Regions from separate parts of the Streptomyces sp. PsTaAH-124 genome, predicted to be linked through region 1. Evidence: riboswitches for the same ligand, from Rfam matches in the RefSeq annotation. Region 1 holds a riboswitch; the other holds the start of a gene.
What was found. Region 1 has a riboswitch for cobalamin ahead of B086_RS0117290 (cobalamin biosynthesis protein). Riboswitches for the same ligand answer to the same signal wherever they lie in the genome.
Positions count from the first base shown of each region.

Region 2: another riboswitch for cobalamin. It lies ahead of B086_RS39875 (NAD(P)-dependent oxidoreductase); the one in region 1 lies ahead of B086_RS0117290 (cobalamin biosynthesis protein).

Region 1 is NZ_KB892169.1:407,802-415,105, reverse strand. Features, by position in the region: gene B086_RS0117315 (inorganic phosphate transporter) at 1-889, shown strand, start outside; gene B086_RS0117310 (hypothetical protein) at 936-1,157, shown strand; gene B086_RS0117305 (helix-turn-helix domain-containing protein) at 1,245-2,066, shown strand; gene B086_RS45920 (hypothetical protein) at 2,238-2,366, opposite strand; gene B086_RS0117295 (hypothetical protein) at 2,507-2,764, opposite strand; gene B086_RS42900 (DUF397 domain-containing protein) at 2,846-3,097, opposite strand; cobalamin riboswitch at 3,225-3,369, shown strand; gene B086_RS0117290 (cobalamin biosynthesis protein) at 3,466-4,440, shown strand; gene B086_RS0117285 (cobyric acid synthase) at 4,437-5,957, shown strand; gene cobN (cobaltochelatase subunit CobN) at 5,954-7,304, shown strand, end outside.
Region 2 is NZ_KB892165.1:107,357-114,660, reverse strand. Features, by position in the region: gene aceA (isocitrate lyase) at 1-962, opposite strand, end outside; gene B086_RS0112245 (short-chain fatty acyl-CoA regulator family protein) at 1,355-2,767, shown strand; gene B086_RS0112240 (TOPRIM nucleotidyl transferase/hydrolase domain-containing protein) at 2,837-3,454, shown strand; cobalamin riboswitch at 3,534-3,686, shown strand; gene B086_RS39875 (NAD(P)-dependent oxidoreductase) at 3,959-4,963, shown strand; gene cimA (citramalate synthase) at 5,007-6,776, shown strand; gene B086_RS0112225 (PP2C family protein-serine/threonine phosphatase) at 7,127-7,304, shown strand, end outside.

The DNA of each region.
Region 1 (7,304 bases):
CGCGCCGGTCGTCGCGGGTGTCGCCGCGGTGGTCGCGACCCGGCTGTCGTACAGGATCGGTGCGAAGACGGACGGCAAGGCCGCCGAGAAGGGCCACCGGGCCGGGCAGATCGCCTCCGCGGGCCTGGTCTCGCTGGCGCACGGCACCAACGACGCGCAGAAGACGATGGGCATCATCACCCTCGCCCTGATCGCCGGTGGCGCCGTCTCCCCCGGCGCCAACCCTCCCACCTGGGTGATCCTCTCCGCGGGTCTGGCCATCGCGCTCGGCACCTACATCGGCGGCTGGCGCATCATCCGCACCATGGGCACGGGCCTGACCGACCTCCAGCCGCAGCAGGGCTTCGCCGCCCAGACCAGCTCGGCGGCAGCCATCCTGGCCTCTTCCCACCTGGGCTTCTCGCTCTCCACCACGCATGTCGTCTCCGGCTCGGTGATGGGTGCGGGCCTGGGCCGCAAGGGCGGTGTGGTCCGCTGGTCCACCGCGGGCCGCATGGCCGTCGCCTGGGTGCTGACGCTGCCGGCCGCCGCGGTGGTCGGCGCGGGCGCCGAGGCCGTCACCGGTCTGGGCGACTGGGGCACCACGCTGGTCGCCGTGTTCCTGGTGGCCGCGAGCTTCGCGATCTGGAAGATCTCCCGCCGCCAGGTCGTCGACCACACCAACGTCAACGCGGCCGAGCCCGCCGCCGGGGAACCGGCCGGTGTGGTGACCCAGGCGATCGCCGCGGTGGCCCCGCCCCCGGTCGCGGCACCGGCGGCGCCCCTGGCGGGCGCGACGGCGGCCGACGGCCTCATGGCCACCATCCCCGCCCCGGCGCCCGTCCCCGTCCTCGACCCGAGCCCGGTCGCGACCCCGGCGGCGGCCACCCCGCCCGCCGCGGCCGTCTGACCGCGCGCCCCACCCGGCTCCCGAGAATCAAGAAAGCAGCTCCGACATGAAGATCGACTGGGCGGCGCTCGGCTCCGTCTTCGGCGTCAGTCTCGTGGCCACCGTCGGCCTGGTGGCCCTGTTCACCCTCGGCATCGCGGGCCTGTCCCGCCGCGAGGCCGCGTCGACCCGCGGCGAGTCGGCCGTCGCCGCCACCGCCGGTGCCTATGCGTGCTTCGCGCTGTGTGCGGCGGCTGTCGCCTACGGAATTTCCCTGATTCTGGGCTGACCACAGGAAGCCCTGCGGCCGCTCAGTCCCCGGCCGCACCATCCGCATCGACCCCCGTGAGCCGTTCTATGACGCTTACGGGGGTTTTTGCTGCGAATCGAACTGCGCAAGGCACGCGAGAACGCCGGGTTGACCCAGCGGGACGCAACGAAGGCCCTCGAATGGTCGCTCTCCAAACTGATCAGGATCGAGGCCGGGACGGTCAGTCTCGGGGTCACGGACCTGCGGGCCCTGCTCCAGCTGTACGAGGTCACGGACGCCGGTCTGGTCGCGGAGCTGGAGGACGCGGCACGCGGCTCGAAAGGACAGTCATGGTGGGCGCAGTACAGCGACGTGGTGTCGCCCCAGTACGCCTTGTACCTGGGGTACGAGGGGTCGGCGGACACGATCCGCATGTACAACCCGACCATCCTGCCGGGGCTCGTGCAGACGGAGGACTACGCCACGGCGCTGCTGTCGGCGCTGGGCCCCGAGTCGCTGCTGCGCCAGCAGGTGGACCTCCGGCTCTCCCGGCAGGAGCGGTTCTTCGACGGGAGCGACGGTCCCCGGATCGACATCGTCCTGGACGAGGCGGCCGTGCGGCGGCAGGTCGGCGGACCCGCCGTGATGCGACGGCAGATCGATCATCTGCTGTCCCTCACGGAGCACCCGCGCACCAATCTGCGGGTGCTGCCGTTCTCCGCCGGGGCGCACTTCAGCGTCGCGACGCCGTTCATCCTGCTCAGCTTCCGCGACGACGACGACCTGCTCTACGTGGAGGGACCAGGAGGCGGCTTGTCGAGCCGCGATGATCTGGCCCTGATGGCCCGCTACCAGGAGTGCTTCGAGGAGATCAGCGCCATCGCGTACGAGGGCGACCGGATGACCGACCTGCTCGGCGCAGTCAGAGGGAGCCTGGACAACAGCTGACCCCGGGACGGGACGACGACCCGGGCGGGAACGGGGTGGGAGGACCATGGCGGTCTTCGGAATACGAACGTGGTGGCAGCGCCTGCGTACGGGGGGCGCCGAGCCGGAGAACGCTGCTCCACTCGACGACAACACGGTCAAGGTCGAGGCGATCAAGCAGCCCGAGTGGCTTCAGCGGCTGATCGAGCTGGAGAACGCCCGGGTCTCCAACGAGATCCGGCTGCTGTCCGCCCGCATGCTGGTGGCCACGGCGTGCGCGAGCGTCCTCCTGCTGAGCATCGCCGTGGCCACCCGGGTCACTCCCGCCGTTCCGTTCGCGGCGGCCACCCCGCTGACTACCACTGTCACCGGGGCGGTCGGCGCGGCGGTCCTCACAGCGCTCGGCGCCACCGTGGGCAGAGCGCTGCGTCGGCGCTCCGGTGCCGCCGTGCCCGGCGGGGTCAGCGAGGGGGCTCGCCCCGGGGCTGAACCGTCTCAAGGGCCCGGTTCAGGACCCTCAGCCGCTCCGTGAGCGGAGTGAGCCCCCACCACAGTCCGCCGCCGACGGCCACCAGCGCGGTGACCAGCAGCCAGACAACGCCGCGCGCCGCGCCGTCCGGTACCAGCAGCGCCGCCAACGCGCCGGCCCCCACCGCGAGGATCCCGGTGGCCGAGGAGAAGAGGATCAGCGGGAGCGCCGCGGACGTCCGGTTCTCCATGGTTCCATCGCGGTTTCCCACCGCCGACGCCGTTCCGTCAGCTCGGTCCCGCATAGGTGGACCTCCCGTCCCCCGGGGCGATCACGAGCCGCCCGCTTCCGGGTTCACCAGCCCCGCCAGAAAACCACACCACGCCGTACGGCGAAAGGCGAGCACGGGCCCGCTCGCGCCGTCCACCGGCCGCTTCGAGTCGCCCACGAGCACACGGCCCTGCTCCCAAGCTGCCTCCACGCACTCTCCGCCGCTCGCCGAGTAGCTGCTCCTGACCCAAGCGCGCCCCGTCGGCTCCCTGCCTGCCGACGCCCGCCTCCTCCAGCCCCCATGGATGTTCATGACAGGAGTCTTCCCAGCTTCGCCGCCGGGAAAGAGGCCAGAAGGAGCCGTTTCAAGTCCGCGGGCCCGGATCGGGGATATGAGCCTCGGCACACCACCCCGCCGCAGGTCAACGGCAAGTTGACGGCTGTTCCGGGGCCGTGGTGGACTTCCGGGGCCATGTACGGCGGCAGAAGAGGAAGCCGGTGCGAATCCGGCGCGGTCCCGCCACTGTCACCGGGGAGGAACACCCCCGGAAGCCAGGAACTCTCGCCGCCGGTCACGTCGAACCAGGGCGCGGACACCCTGAGTGAGGACCATCGCCATGCGCGGCTGCCGACCGAGGTTCATCAGCGACTCCCTGACCGACCCCGCGGCCGGCTGACCCGATGGGTGCCGATCGCGTCTTCGCGTACGGCGCCGCCGCCGGCCTCCTCGGTGACCTGCTCCTCGGCGACCCGCGCCGCGGGCATCCGGTCGCCGTGTTCGGGCGGGCCGCGGGCGCCGTCGAACGTGCGCTGTGGCACGACCACCGCGGCTGGGGCGCGCTGCACACCGCCGTGTGCGCCGGTGGCGCCGTCGCGCTGGGGGCCGCCGCCGCCCGCGCCGCCCGCGCCTCCCGCTTCCCGTACACCGCCTCCGTCCTGCTGACCGGCGCCGCCACCTGGGCCGTGGTCGGCGGCACCTCGCTGGCCCGCGAGGCCCGCGCCGTCGGACAGGCCCTGGAGTCCGGCGACATCGAGGCCGCGCGGGCGCGGCTGCCGCATCTGTGCGGGCGCGACCCGCAGGCGCTGGACGCCGCCCAGATCGCCCGCGCGGTCGTCGAGTCGGTCGCCGAGAACACCTCCGACGCCGTGGTCGGCGCCCTCGTCTGGGGCGCCGTCGCGGGCGTGCCCGGCCTTCTCGGCTTCCGTGCCGTCAACACCCTGGACGCCATGGTCGGCCACAAGTCGCCCCGCCACCGGCGCTTCGGCTGGGCCTCCGCCCGCCTGGACGACCTGGCCGGCTGGCCGGGCGCCCGGCTGACCGCCGTCCTGGCCACCGCGGCGGGCGGCGATCCGCGCGGCGCCGTGCGCGCCTGGCGCGCGGACGCCGGACGGCACCCGAGCCCCAACGCCGGGCCGGTGGAAGCCTCGTTCGCGGGCGCGCTCGGCGTCCGCCTCGGCGGCACGCTGTCGTACGCCGGGCGCGTGGAGCACCGGCCGGTGCTGAACGGCGCGGCGGGGCGCGCGGTGCGGGCCGGTGACATCGACCGGGCCGTACGGCTCTCACGGCGCGTGAGCTGGCTCGCGCTCGGCACCTGCGCCGCCGTGAGGCTCCTGTGCGGCCGTCGCGACCGTCGGACGAAGGGACGTACGTCATGAGCGGTGGCCGGGGCGGCGGGCTGCTCGTCGCCGGGACCACCTCCGACGCCGGGAAGAGCGTCGTCACCGCCGGGATCTGCCGGTGGCTGGCACGCCAGGGCGTCAAGGTCGCGCCGTTCAAGGCGCAGAACATGTCCCTCAACTCGTTCGTCACCCGTGAGGGCGCCGAGATCGGCCGGGCGCAGGCCATGCAGGCGCAGGCGTGCCGGATCGAGCCGACCGCGCTGATGAACCCGGTGCTGCTCAAGCCGGGCGGCGAGCAGAGCAGCCAAGTGGTGCTGCTGGGCAGGCCGGTGGGCGAGATGAGCGCGCGCGGCTACCACGGCGGGCGCCAGCAGCGGCTGCTGGGCACGGTGCTGGACTGCCTGGCCGAACTGCGCGGCTCCTACGACGCGGTGATCTGCGAGGGCGCGGGCAGTCCGGCCGAGATCAATCTGCGCCGCACCGACATCGTCAACATGGGCATCGCGCGCGGCGCGCGGCTGCCGGTGGTCGTCGTCGGCGACATCGACCGCGGCGGCGTCTTCGCCTCCTTCTTCGGCACCGTGGCCCTGCTCTGTCCCGAGGACCAGGAACTGGTCGCCGGTTTCCTCGTCAACAAGTTCCGCGGCGACGTCTCGCTGCTCGAACCCGGCATCGGCATGCTGCACGGGCTCACCGGGCGGCACACCTACGGGGTGCTGCCCTTCCGGCACGGGCTCGGCATCGACGAGGAGGACGGACTGCGGGTGTCGCTGCGCGGTGCCGTACGGGAGTCCGCCGTGGCGCCGCCGGTCGGCGAGGACGTGCTGCGGGTCGCCGTCTGCGCCGTCCCGCTGATGTCCAACTTCACCGACGTGGACGCGCTGGCCGCCGAACCGGGCGTCGTCGTGCGGTTCGTGGACCGGCCCGAGGAACTGGCCGACGCCGATCTCGTCGTGGTCCCGGGCACCCGCGGCACCGTGCGGGCGCTGGACTGGCTGCGCGAGCGGGGCCTCGCGGACGCGCTGCGCCGCCGGGCCGCCGAGGGGCGGCCCGTCCTCGGTGTCTGCGGCGGCTTCCAGCTCCTCGGCGAGCACATCGAGGACGACGTCGAGAGCCGTCGCGGCCGGGTCGACGGGCTCGGACTGCTGCCCGTACGCGTCCGGTTCGCCCCGGACAAGACCCTCGCCCGGCCCGAGGGGACGGCCCTCGGCGAGCGGGTCGAGGGCTACGAGATCCATCACGGCGTCGCCGACGTCACCGGCGGCGAGCCCTTCCTCGACGGCTGCCGGGCCGGCTCGGTCTGGGGCACGCACTGGCACGGCTCGCTGGAGTCGGACGGCTTCCGCCGGGCCTTCCTGCGGGTGGTCGCCGCCGCCGCGGGCCGCCGTTTCGTGCCCTCGCCCACCACGTCGTTCGCCGCGCTGCGCGAGGAGCAGCTCGACCGGCTCGGCGACCTGATCGAACAGCACGCGGACACGGACGCGCTGTGGCGGCTCATCGAGTCCGGCGCGCCGCAAGGACTGCCTTTCATTCCACCGGGAGCGCCCGCATGAGCACAGTGTTGTTGTTGTCCACCGCCGACACCGATCTGCTGGCGGCCCGCGCCTGCGGGGCGTCCTACCGGATCGGCAACCCGACCCGGGTGGACGTGACCGGTGAGCTGCCCGCGCTGCTGGACGGCGCGGACCTCGCCGTGGTGCGGCTGCTGGGCGGCAAGCGCGCCTGGGAGGACGGGCTCGCCGCGCTGAAGGCGTCCGGTGTGCCGACCGTGCTGCTGGGCGGCGAGAGCGTGCCGGACGCGGAGCTGATGGCCGAGTCGTCGGTGCCCGCCGGTGTGGTCGCCGAGGCGCTGCGCTACCTGGTGGAGGGCGGCCCGGACAACCTCGCCGAGCTGGCCCGGTTCCTGTCCGACACGGTGCTGCTGACCGGCGAGGGCTTCGAGGAGCCGCGCCGGATGCCGGAGTTCGGGGTGCGCGGGGAGCGTCCGCGCGTGCCGGGCCGCCCCACGGTCGGTGTGCTCTTCTACCGCGCCCACGAGCTGAGCGGCAACACCGCCTTCGTGGACACCCTGTGCGAGGCGATCGAGGCGCACGGCGCCAACGCGCTTCCGGTGTACTGCGGTTCGCTGCGCGGCGCGGACCCCGGCCTGTTCGAGATCCTCGGGCGGACCGACGCCCTGGTGGCCACCGTCCTGGCGGCCGGCGGCACCCACGCCTCGCAGGCGTCGGCGGGCGGCGACGAGGAGGCGTGGGACATCGGCGCCCTCGCCGACCTGGACGTCCCGGTGCTCCAGGGGCTGTGCCTGACCTCCTCGCGGGCCGCCTGGGACGCCTCCGACGCCGCGCTGTCCCCCATGGACGCGGCGATGCAGGTCGCCATCCCCGAGTTCGACGGACGGCTGATCACCGTCCCGTTCTCCTTCAAGGAGCAGGGCCCCGACGGCGTACCGGTGTACGTCGCCGACCCCGGGCGGGCGGCCCGGGTCGCCGGGATCGCCGTGCGGCACGCCCGGCTCGGGTACACGCCGAACGCCGGGAAGAAGGTCGCGCTGGTCTTCACCGCGTACCCGACGAAGCACTCCCGGGTCGGCAACGCGGTCGGCCTGGACACGCCCGCCTCGGCGGTACGGGTCCTGGACGCGCTGCGGGAGGCCGGGTACGGGCTCACGGAGTACCCGGACAACGGCGACGAGCTGATCCACCGGCTGATCGAGGCCGGCGGCCACGACGTGGAGTGGCTGACGGAGGACCAGCTGGCCGCCGCGCCCGCGCGGGTGCCGCTGGCCGACTACCGGGCCTGGTTCGAGACGCTGGACCCGGCGCTGCGGGAGGCGATGACCGAGGCGTGGGGCGAGCCGCCGGGCAGCCTGTACGTGGACGGCGACGACATCGTGCTGGCGT
Region 2 (7,304 bases), on a different contig from region 1:
GCCTTCCAGTTGAAGGACGGCGAGCAGTTGTACGCCAGCAGCTGGTCCGGGTACCGGGCGTGGATCGCCTCGGCGAACGTGCGCGCCTGCTCCAGGTCGGGCGTGCCGGTCTCCATCCACAGCAGGTCGGCGTAGGGGGCGTAGGCCAGCCCGCGGGCGATCACCGGGTCCATGCCGCCGCGGACCCGGTAGAAGCCCTCGGCGGTGCGCTCGCCGGTGGTGAACTCCGCGTCCTGTTCGTCGACATCGCTGGTCAGCAGGGTGGCGGCGAGGGCGTCGGTGCGGGCCACGATCACCGTGGGCACATCGGCGATGTCGGCGGCCAGCCGGGCCGCGTTGAGGGTGCGGATGTGCTGCGAGGTGGGCACCAGGACCTTGCCGCCGAGGTGGCCGCACTTCTTCTCGGAGGCGAGCTGGTCCTCGTAGTGGATGCCCGCCGCGCCCGCCGCGATCATCGCCTTGGTCAGTTCGAAGGCGTTCAGCGGGCCGCCGAAGCCGGCCTCCGCGTCGGCGACCACCGGCGCCAGCCAGTCGGTGGTGTCGCCCGCGTCCTCGGCGGTGGCGATCTGGTCGGCGCGCAGCAGCGCGTTGTTGATCCGGCGCACCACCTGGGGCACGGAGTTGGCCGGGTACAGGCTCTGGTCCGGGTAGGTGTGACCGGCCTGGTTGGCGTCGGCGGCGACCTGCCAGCCGGACAGGTAGACCGCCTGGAGACCCGCCCTGACCTGCTGGACGGCCTGGCCGCCGGTGAGCGCGCCGAGCGCGTGCACGTAGTCGAGTTCGTGCAGTTGCCGCCACAGCCGCTCGGCGCCGCGCCGGGCCAGGGTGTGCTCCTCGCGGACGCTGCCGGAGAGGCGGACCACGTCCTCGGCGCCGTAGGTGCGCTGGACGCCCTGCCAGCGCGGGTCGGTGGCCCAGCGCCGGGCGAGTTCCGCGGCCGCCTGTGTGTTCGGCTTGGTCATGTCTGTCACCGTCTCCTCGGTCTGCCACGGATGCGAATCCACCGGCCGTCATGGCGTGTAATGGCACTGCGTGTCTTGAACGACTCGTCGAAGGGTGCGGCCCGCCGCCACCCGTGGTGGGCGCACGTGAGCAACGTTGCCGGTCCGGGACGCCACCGGTGTCAGGATCTCCGACGTCAGGGCGGTGAATCGGACCCCGCTCCCCGGTGGCGCCGGCCCGTTCCGGCGGGCCGCACTACGACTCTGGCACTGGCACTGAGTGCCAACAACCATGGACGGCTGCCAAGTTCTGCGTATCTTTCCCTCGTTTTTTGCCAAGGTTGCGAAGACCGCGCACGGCGCCGGTTCGCCTAGGCTGGGCGGGACGTGCCGTCGGCCCGGAGGAGTGAGCGGTGAGCAGGACGTACGCGGGCGCCCGGCTGCGGCGGCTGCGCGAGGACCGCCGGATGAGCCAGGCCGAACTGGCCCGGGTGCTGTGCATCTCGCCCAGCTATCTGAACCAGATGGAGCACGACTCCCGGCCGCTCACCGTGCCCGTGCTGCTCCGGCTGACCGAGACCTTCGGCATCGACCCGGGCTTCTTCTCCGAGCGCGACACCACCCGGCTGGTGGCCGACCTGCGTGAGGCGCTGGCCGGGGAGATCGCCGAGTCCCGGGTCACCGCGGCCGATCTCGCCGACCTCGCCTCCCGGACGCCCGCCGTGGCCCGGGTGCTGCTGGACCTCGGCCGCCGCAACCAGGAGCTGTCCGAGCGGCTGGCCGGTGCCACCGACGGCCGGGACGGCGCGCGCACCCCCGCCTCCTCACCGCACGAGGAGGTACGGGACTTCTTCTACCGGCGGCGCAACTACCTGCACGCCACCGACCTCGCCGCCGAGGACCTGGCCGCGCGGACCGGGGTCCGGCCGGGCGAGACGACCGCCGCCCTCACCGCCCGGCTCGCCGCCTCCCACGGCGTCCACCTGGCCGCCGAGACCGGCGACCGGCTGCACCACTACGACGAGAGCACCCGCACCCTGCACCTGTCCCCGCGGCTGCGCCCCGGCCGCCGCGCCTTCCGCATGGCCACCCAGCTCGCCCTGCTGGAACACGGCGACGACTTCGCCCGGCTGGCCGCCGAGGACTTCGCCCCCGGCACCCCGGCCCACGGCCTGACCCGCATCGGCATCGCCCACTACTTCGCCGCCGCGCTGATCCTCCCGTACACCGCGTTCCACGCGGCGGCCGAGGAGGCCCGCTACGACATCGAACGCCTCACCGACCACTACGGAGTCGGCTACGAGACCGTCTGCCACCGGCTGAGCACCCTCCAGCGGCCCCGGCTGCTCGGCGTCCCCTTCTCCTTCGTCCGCGTCGACCGGGCCGGCAACATGTCCAAGCGCCAGTCGGCCACCGACTTCCACTTCTCCCGGGGCGGCGGCACCTGCCCGCTGTGGAACGTGTACGAGGCGTTCGCCGTGCCCGGCCGCATCCATGTGCAGATCGCCGCCATGCCCGACGGGCGCCGCTACCTGTGGACCGCCCGCGCCGTCACCCGGCACCGCGGCGGCTGGGGCGAGCCCGGCCGGGTCTACGCCATCGGCCTCGGCTGCGAGATCCGCCACGCCCACCGCCTCGTCTACTCCGAGGGCCTGGACCTCGGCAACGCCGCGGCGGCCACTCCCATCGGCATGGGCTGCCGCGTCTGCGAACGCCTCGACTGCTCGCAGCGGGCCGCGCCACCGCTCGGCCGCCCGCTGCTCATCGACCAGCACAGCAGCACCTTCGTGCCCTATCCGGTCACGGGCGCCGGGCCGCTCACGTAGGCCGGGTCCGGGTCCGGGGCCGGGGAAATCCTCTGGCACGGTGGCGTGAGCGGGGCGGAGACTCCTCCCATGGCTGACATGGACGCGTTCCGGGAAGCGGTCCTCGCGTGGGCGTCGGGCGGACCCGGCGGTCCCGCGCGCGAACGGGCCGCGCTGCTGCCCGTCCGGACCGCCGTCCTGCTCGAAGGGCCGAGCGATGCGGCGGCGGTCGACGCGCTGGCCGCCCGGGACGGCCGGGACCTGGCAGCCGAGGGCGTCTGCGTGCTGCCGATGGGCGGTGTCACCAACGTCGGGCGCTTCGCCCGCCTCCTCGGCCCCACCGGCCTCGGCCTGCGTCTCACCGGACTGTGCGACGAGGGGGAGCGCCGCTACTACGCCCGCGCCCTCGCCCCGGCCGGTGCGGCACCGGACGCGTACTTCGTGTGCGCGGCGGACCTGGAGGACGAACTCGTCCGCGCCCTGGGTGTCGCCCGCGTCGAGGAACTGATCCGGGACGAGGGCGACCTGCGCGCCCTGCGGACCTTCGGGAACCAGCCCGCGCAGCGCGAGCGCACCGCGCACCAGCGGCTGCGGCGCTTCCTCGGCACCAAGAAGGGCCGCAAGATCCACTACGGCCGGGTCCTCGTGGAGGCCCTCGCGCCGGGACACGTACCGGCCCCGCTCGCCGCCCTGCTTGCCCGAGTGTGACCGCCGGGCACCCGGGCGGGCGGCGCTCCGCCCGACCCCTCGGGAATTCCCGTACCGAATAGGGGGTTCGCGGCGGCCGTAGGGGGGTCCGGGGAACGGGGCCCGCTGCTATACATGAATCACCAGTGCCTGCGAAGCGGGGAAGCCGGTGAGAATCCGGCACGGTCCCGCCACTGTGACCGGGGAGAAATCCCCGGAAGTCAGATTGCCGCCCGCAGGTGTCACGACGAGGCCCACGAGGATGGTGCTGATGCGTTACGGGAATCTCCCGCATGCCGGGACAGGGCGCCGCACGCTTTCGGCGCCTGCATTCGCAATCCTCGCCTAGCTCCGTCGGGGGCTGAATCCGGCGTGCCCGCGCGCACGCGTTCCACGGTGACCGCACGCGAACCGACCGCCCCGGTGGCCGCTTGCGCTGCCGACCTGTGCCGCGTGGCCCGCGCACCGCCCCTCAGACACCGCCGATTCCGCGTGCGTGAGCATCCGGGGATGGGAAGAGAAGAAGTGACAAAGATCGTTCTCTGGCGTCCGATGTACGACTCCTCGGGCGCCGACAGACTGCGCGGCCTCGGTGCCGAAGTCGTCGTCGTGGATTCCTCCGAGGAATCCGAGGTGATGTCGGCGGTGGCCGACGCCGACGCGCTCTGGGTGCGCTATCCCGAGAAAGTCAGCCGCCGGATACTCGCGGCGGCACCCCGGCTCACCGTCGTCTCCACCTCCGGATTCGGCACCGACAACGTCGACATCGAGGCGGCCACCGAATTCGGGATCCTCGTCGTCAACCAGCTCGGTTTCGGCCGGATTCCGGTCAGCGAACACATCGTCATGCTGATCCTGGCCACGCTCAAACAGCTCCACTGGGCCGACCCGGCCACCCGCGACGGCTCCGCCTGGCGGCAGCGCAGCGACCTCAGCCTCCACGAACTGCACGGCAGGACGGTGGGCGTCGTCGGACTCGGCTACGTCGGCGCCGAGACCGCCCGGAAGCTGACCGCCGGTTTCGGCGCGGACGTACTCGCCTACGACCCGTACGCCGATCCCCGCATCGCCCATCTGGTCGGCGCCGAACTCGTCACCTCCCTGGACGAGTTGCTGTCCCGGTCCACGATCCTCGCGCTCGCGCCCGCCCTGACCGCGACCTCGCGGCAGATGATCGGCGCCGACCAGCTCGCCCGGCTGCCGCGCGGCTCCTTCGTCGTCAACTGCTCCCGCGGCGGCGTCCTCGACACCGAGGCGCTGGTCGCCGCGCTGGAGAGCGGCCACATCGCGGCGGCCGGACTCGACGTCGTCGAACCGGAGCCGCTGCCCGCCGGGCACCCGCTGCTCAGCCACCCGCGCGTCATCCTCACCCCGCACACCGCCGGACTGACCGCCGAGACCATCGTGCGGATGACCGACTCCGCGGTCACCCAGCTCGGGACGGCGCTGCGCGGCGACCTCCCCGCCGCACCGGTCAACCGCGCCGCCTGGGACGGCGACCGCTCGCGCCGTAGGACCGTGCTCCCGTAGACCGCCGCGCACGGACCCAGGAACTCCCCAGGAAGGACGCCCAGTGGCTCACACCCGCACCACACCGGCAGACACCCCCCTCGGCGACGATTTCCATCTCTACGACACCACCCTCCGCGACGGCGCACAGCGCGAGGGGATCTCCTACTCCGTCGCGGAGAAGCTCACCACCGCCCGCACCCTGGACGCCCTGGGCGTCGGCTTCATCGAGGGCGGCTGGCCGGGCGCACTGCCCAAGGACACCGCGTTCTTCGCCCGAGCGACGGATGAACTGCACCTGAAGCACGCCGCGTTGGTCGCCTTCGGCAGCACCCGCAAGCCGGGCCGCAGCGCCGAACAGGACCCGCAGGTACGGGCCCTGCTCGACTCCCGGGCCCCGGTGATCACCCTGGTCGCCAAGTCCGACCGGCGGCACATCGAACGGGCGCTGCGCACGGACGTGGCGGAGAACTGTGCGATGGTCCGGGACACCGTGCGCCTCCTGGTGGCCGAGGGCCGCCGGGTCTTCCTCGACGCCGAACACTTCTTCGACGGCTACGCCGCCGACCCCGCCACCGCGCTGCGGGTGCTGGACGCCGCCATGGGCGCGGGCGCCGACGTCGCCGTCCTGTGCGACACCAACGGCGGCCAGCTCCCCGGCCGGCTCGCCGAGACCGTCGGCGAGGTCGCCGCCCGCACCGGGTTCCGTATCGGCATCCACTGCCAGGACGACACCGGGTGCGCCGTGGCCAACACCATCGCCGCCGTGGAGGCGGGCGCCACCCACGTCCAGTGCACCGCCAACGGCTACGGCGAACGGGCGGGCAACGCCGACCTGTTCGCGGTCATCGGCAACCTCACCACCAAGCTCGGCATGCCGGTGGTGCCGCGCACCCGGCTCGGCGACCTGACCCGCACCGCCCACGCCCTCGCCGAGACCGCGCACATCAGCCCCGACCGGCACCAGCCCTACGTCGGCGCGGCGGCCTTCGCCCACAAGGCGGGCCTGCACGCCAGCGCGATCAAGGTGGACCCCGCGCTCTACCACCACATCGACCCGGACGTCGTGGGCAACGGCACCCGCATCCTGGTGAGCGAGATGGCCGGGCGCACCAGCCTGGAACTCAAGTGCCTGGAACTCGGCTTCGGACTCGACGACCTGGAAGCCCTCTCCCGGGCGGTCGCCCGGATCAAGCGTCTGGAGGCGGGCGGGTGGTCCTTCGAGGCGGCGGACGCCTCCCTGGAACTGCTCCTGCACGACGAACTGACGGCCGGCGAGCCCGGCGGCCAGGGCGGGCCGGGACGCCCGTTCCCGCCCTTCACTCCCCTGTCGTACCAGGTCGTGGAGCGCCGCGCCCCGGACGGCGCGGTCGTCTCCGAGGCGATGGTCCGGCTGAGCCTGCCCGACGCGGAGGGCGCGGAGGGCACGGACGGGAACGACGGCATGGACGGCACGGTCGGCAGCGCCCCGGCGACCGGCCGGAGCACCCGGGAGGCCACCGCCACCGCCGAGGGCAACGGCCCCCTCGAAGCGCTCGACGCGGCCCTGCGCCGGGCCCTCGCCCCGCACCTGCCGTGGCTCGACGAGGTCCGCCTCGCCGACCACAGCGTCCGCGTCCTGGACGCGGTGGCCGAGCGCTCCGCGGACGGTTCCGCGGACGGCACCGCGCTGACCCGCGTCCTCGTCGTCTCCCGCGACGCCGAACGGGAGTGGACCACGACCGGTGTGCACGCCAGTGTCGTCGTCGCCGCCATGCAGGCCCTGACCGACGCCCTCGCCCACAAGGCACTGCGCGCCCCCGGACGGCCCCGGGCGAGCGTCCCGGCCTCCTGACCCGCCGACGCACCTCCCCCCACCACGCACACACCGTCACCGCCCCTCCTCCGGCCCCCTTCCGGCCTCTTTCCGGTCCTCTTCCGGCCCGCCGTGTCCCCGTGCGCGGACACGGCGGCCGGGGCGCCGGCCGACGCGCCCCGGTGCCCCGGCCCCGCCCCCGCCGCGCCCCGAAGAGGGGGCCGATAGGGTGTCCCCGCGCGGCGTGCGGGCCCGTCGCCGGGCGGTGGGAGCAGGTCCGCGGTTCATATGTCGGAGTCGGTCCGGGCGACGGGCCGGACCACGGCCGGGCGCGAGGGTCGCCCGGAGCGGACTGCGGGCGGCGGACGGCGGAGGACGGCGGAGCGGTGATGGCGGACGACCGGAACGGGCCACGGGACGGGGACGAGGAGCCGCGGACACGCGACGCGGCGGGGGAGGACCCGTACGCCTCACTGCTCGGCCTTCCGCTCAGCTCCGACCTGAACCGCATCGGCGAGCAACTGCACGCCCTGGCCCGTGCCCAGAGCACCCTTCAGGAACTCCTCC